DNA from 2 places in the Cytobacillus sp. FSL R7-0680 genome. Region 2 is predicted to be linked to the other one. Evidence: a T-box and tRNA genes for the amino acid it is inferred to sense, from the RefSeq annotation. Region 2 holds a T-box; the other holds one or more tRNA genes.
What was found. The T-box of region 2 lies ahead of tyrS (tyrosine--tRNA ligase). A T-box ahead of a tRNA ligase gene usually reads a tRNA of that ligase, here a tRNA-Tyr.
Positions count from the first base shown of each region.

Region 1 (2,153 bases), 320 kb from region 2:
CCATTAGCTCAGTTGGTAGAGCATCTGACTTTTAATCAGAGGGTCGAAGGTTCGAGTCCTTCATGGCTCACCATTTATATTTGCGGGTGTGGCGGAATTGGCAGACGCACCAGACTTAGGATCTGGCGCCGCAAGGCGTGGGGGTTCGACTCCCTTCACCCGCATTAGTATTTTATAATGGATATTTGCGGAAGTAGTTCAGTGGTAGAACATCACCTTGCCAAGGTGAGGGTCGCGGGTTCGAATCCCGTCTTCCGCTCCATATGCGCCCGTAGCTCAATTGGATAGAGCGTTTGACTACGGATCAAAAGGTTAGGGGTTCGACTCCTCTCGGGCGCGTTTTATTTCGGGAAGTAGCTCAGCTTGGTAGAGCACTTGGTTTGGGACCAAGGGGTCGCAGGTTCGAATCCTGTCTTCCCGACCACGAATACTTTTTAGGGGCCTTAGCTCAGCTGGGAGAGCGCCTGCTTTGCACGCAGGAGGTCAGCGGTTCGATCCCGCTAGGCTCCACCAATTTAATTTTTAACAATATATTTTATGGCGGTGTAGCTCAGCTGGCTAGAGCGTACGGTTCATACCCGTGAGGTCGGGGGTTCGATCCCCTCCGCCGCTATTGCTTTTTTATTAATGGAGGAATACCCAAGTCTGGCTGAAGGGATCGGTCTTGAAAACCGACAGGGGTGTTAAAGCCCGCGGGGGTTCGAATCCCTCTTCCTCCGCCATTAATATTTATTATCGCGGGGTGGAGCAGTCCGGTAGCTCGTCGGGCTCATAACCCGAAGGTCGCAGGTTCAAATCCTGCCCCCGCAATCTGGTCCGGTAGTTCAGTTGGTTAGAATGCCTGCCTGTCACGCAGGAGGTCGCGGGTTCGAGTCCCGTCCGGACCGCCATTTACATATTTATTATTTTGGCTCAGTAGCTCAGTCGGTAGAGCAAAGGACTGAAAATCCTTGTGTCGGCGGTTCGATTCCGTCCTGAGCCACCATTTAGTCTTTTTTGGAGGGGTAGCGAAGTGGCTAAACGCGGCGGACTGTAAATCCGCTCCTTCGGGTTCGGCAGTTCGAATCTGCCCCCCTCCACCATCTAGGGGTATAGTTTAATGGTAAAACGAAGGTCTCCAAAACCTTTGATGTGGGTTCGATTCCTACTACCCCTGCCAATTATGGCGGTTGTGGCGAAGTGGTTAACGCATCGGATTGTGGTTCCGACATTCGTGGGTTCGATTCCCATCAGCCGCCCCATTTTTAAACATTTTATTGGGCTATAGCCAAGTGGTAAGGCAACGGATTTTGATTCCGTCATTCGTAGGTTCGAACCCTACTAGCCCAGTTATGGCAGCATAGCCAAGTGGTAAGGCAGAGGTCTGCAAAACCTTTATCCCCGGTTCAAATCCGGGTGTTGCCTTTATGCCGGTGTGGCGGAATTGGCAGACGCGCACGACTCAAAATCGTGTTCCTTCGGGAGTGTCGGTTCGACCCCGACCACCGGTATGTTGAAGTTCTTAAATGCGGGTGTAGTTTAGTGGTAAAACCTCAGCCTTCCAAGCTGATGATGAGGGTTCGATTCCCTTCACCCGCTTAAATAGGGGCCTATAGCTCAGCTGGTTAGAGCGCACGCCTGATAAGCGTGAGGTCGATGGTTCGAGTCCATTTAGGCCCACCATTTATATTATTCCGCAGTAGCTCAGTGGTAGAGCATTCGGCTGTTAACCGAACGGTCGTAGGTTCGAATCCTACCTGCGGAGCCATACATATTTTAGTTTGCGCCTTTAGCTCAGCTGGATAGAGCAACAGCCTTCTAAGCTGTGGGTCAGAGGTTCGAATCCTCTAAGGCGCGTCAAAGCTCTTAAATCTTCTATAAGGTTTATGAGCTTTTTTGTATGATTAATTTTAAATTAAGCTTCTAGGCATCTAGTTGAAAGCTTTGTAGATAAGTACAAAAAAAAAGCTTCCATGAATGGAAGCTAAAAAGGGGGATTTACACTTGTAATAGAAGTTTCTCCAAATAAATCTTTTTTTATACCTATATTTTCTTTATTTTACATATTTCTCTCATTAACAAATTATTTCACTTTTCTAACACATATTATTAGTAATATAGATGAGAAAGATTAGATGTTTAAGAAAGAGGGGCTTTTTATGAAGAAGTGGATA
Region 1 is NZ_JBBPAO010000001.1:2,712,275-2,714,427, reverse strand. It holds tRNA gene MKY26_RS13615 (tRNA-Lys) at 1-73, shown strand, start outside; tRNA gene MKY26_RS13610 (tRNA-Leu) at 83-164, shown strand; tRNA gene MKY26_RS13605 (tRNA-Gly) at 188-262, shown strand; tRNA gene MKY26_RS13600 (tRNA-Arg) at 266-339, shown strand; tRNA gene MKY26_RS13595 (tRNA-Pro) at 348-424, shown strand; tRNA gene MKY26_RS13590 (tRNA-Ala) at 438-513, shown strand; tRNA gene MKY26_RS13585 (tRNA-Met) at 540-613, shown strand; tRNA gene MKY26_RS13580 (tRNA-Ser) at 630-722, shown strand; tRNA gene MKY26_RS13575 (tRNA-Met) at 737-810, shown strand; tRNA gene MKY26_RS13570 (tRNA-Asp) at 814-890, shown strand; tRNA gene MKY26_RS13565 (tRNA-Phe) at 910-985, shown strand; tRNA gene MKY26_RS13560 (tRNA-Tyr) at 999-1,082, shown strand; tRNA gene MKY26_RS13555 (tRNA-Trp) at 1,086-1,159, shown strand; tRNA gene MKY26_RS13550 (tRNA-His) at 1,166-1,241, shown strand; tRNA gene MKY26_RS13545 (tRNA-Gln) at 1,258-1,329, shown strand; tRNA gene MKY26_RS13540 (tRNA-Cys) at 1,334-1,404, shown strand; tRNA gene MKY26_RS13535 (tRNA-Leu) at 1,409-1,490, shown strand; tRNA gene MKY26_RS13530 (tRNA-Gly) at 1,508-1,578, shown strand; tRNA gene MKY26_RS13525 (tRNA-Ile) at 1,586-1,662, shown strand; tRNA gene MKY26_RS13520 (tRNA-Asn) at 1,673-1,747, shown strand; tRNA gene MKY26_RS13515 (tRNA-Arg) at 1,763-1,836, shown strand; gene MKY26_RS13510 (FixH family protein) at 2,139-2,153, shown strand, end outside.
Region 1: it encodes a tRNA-Tyr, which carries the amino acid that the T-box ahead of tyrS (tyrosine--tRNA ligase) is inferred to sense. The anticodon was not compared.

Region 2 (2,153 bases):
ATATTTCTTCTTCCCGCGACGAATAACTGTAAATTGACCCTCTATTTTATCTTGCTCACTCAACTGATAATCAACCTGTTGCATACGATCACCGTTAATGTAGATTGCACCGTTCGTTACGTCTTCTCTCGCTTGTCTTTTAGAAGGCGAAATTTTAGCCTCTACAAGTAAGTCAACAATATTGCCCTCTCCAGTATGTTGATAAGAAGGAACATCCTTAAACCCTTCCTTTACTTCCGCAGCGGTTAACTCTTTAATTTGTCCACTGAATAAGGCTTCAGTAATTTTCAGCGCTTGGTTCAATGCTGCTTCACCATGTATTTGTCTCGTCATTTCTTCTGCTAATGCCTTTTGTGCTTTACGTAAATGAGGCTCTTCTTGGACAGCTACTTCCAAAGCTTCGATGTCTTCACGTGATAGGAATGTGAAGTATTTCAAGTATTTAATGACATCTGCATCTGCTGTATTAATCCAGAACTGATAAAACTCATAAGGTGATGTTTTTTCGGCATCTAACCAAATGGCTCCACCTTCTGTTTTTCCAAACTTCGTACCGTCAGCTTTTGTCACAAGCGGAATGGTCATACCGTATGCTTTTGCACCTTCTCCAACCATTTTACGGATAAGCTCAAGCCCAGTTGTAATATTACCCCACTGATCACTGCCGCCAATTTGAATTTTACATTGATGATTTTCATAAAGATGCTTAAAGTCCATCCCTTGTAAAATCGTATAAGTGAATTCCGTAAAAGAAATACCTGATTCTAATCTTTTAGCAATCGTATCTTTAGCTAACATATAGTTAACCCCAATATGTTTACCGTAATCCCTGAGGAAAGTGACAATATTCATACTCGATGTCCAGTCGTAATTATTGACTAATGTCGCTCCATTATCTCCTTCAAAATCAAAAATACGTTCTAATTGCTGTGATAAAGAAGCAACATTTTCTTGTACTTTCTCAATCGTTTGTAGTGTTCTTTCTTCTGTCGCCTTTGGATCACCAATTAACCCAGTTGCCCCCCCTACTAACACAATCGGACGATGCCCAGCATTTTGAAACCTTCTCAATGTTAAGAAGGGTAATAAATGACCAATATGCATACTATCACCAGTCGGATCCATCCCACAATATAAGGAAATCTTTTCTTTTTCTAAAAGATCCTTCATCCCCTCTTCATCTGTTTGTTGATAAATAATGCCTCTCCACTGTAAATCTTCTAATAAATTCATCCACTTTTCCTCCTTTATTTCATAAAAGATAAATTTTTATCCAAAAAAAATACGCCCCTGCTCATTGCAGGGACGCATTTCTTTGCGCGGTACCACCCAGTTTGAGAACACTATTATTCTCCACTCTTCACTGATAACGGAAATACCGTTTACTACTACTAGATATATTCATTCGCAGTAAAAGCTCCGGGAGGTATTTCGCACTTCTATTTGTATCGACTCACAGCAAACCGTCGACTTTCTGAAAACAGGGATAGAATGACTACTTATGACCCATCAACGCTAATATTAAATTGAATCGTAATAATGCATTTTTATCATAAAAGAATAACCAATGTCAATATGACGTTTTTTTAACTTTTTTTCATCCCAATAGGAAAAATATGAATTTTGTACTTTATGACGAACCTTGTCATATTACCTGTTAGGTTATGCTATAATGTATTTGATTTTAGGAGGGATGAACGAATGAATGAGACCTTCAGCAAGATAAAAGAAAAAGCAAAAGCCGCGTTCGGTTTTTTAACTCATAATAAAACCAAAAAAGGCGCACGTATTACATATCAAGTTATATGGAACTTATTATTAATACTTGCAATTACCGTTATCTTAGGTGGGGCATTTGCAGGTGCCACAGGTATTGGCTATTTTGCTTCTCTTGTTAAAGATGAACCCCTTCGTTCTTATGAAAATATGCAAAAAGATATCTATAATTATGAGGAAACCTCAAAATTATATTTCGCTGGTGATGTATATTTAGGAAATGTAAGAACGGACCTTGAAAGAGAAGAAGTGAAGCTAGAAAATGTTTCACCATATTTGAGAGATGCTGTTATTGCCACAGAGGATGAGTACTTTTATGAGCACGAAGGTGTAGTGCCAAAAGCTATCCTACGTGCACTGTTTCAAGAAGTAACTAA
Region 2 is NZ_JBBPAO010000001.1:2,392,363-2,394,515, forward strand. It holds gene tyrS (tyrosine--tRNA ligase) at 1-1,233, opposite strand, end outside; T-box leader at 1,299-1,522, opposite strand; gene MKY26_RS11865 (transglycosylase domain-containing protein) at 1,702-2,153, shown strand, end outside.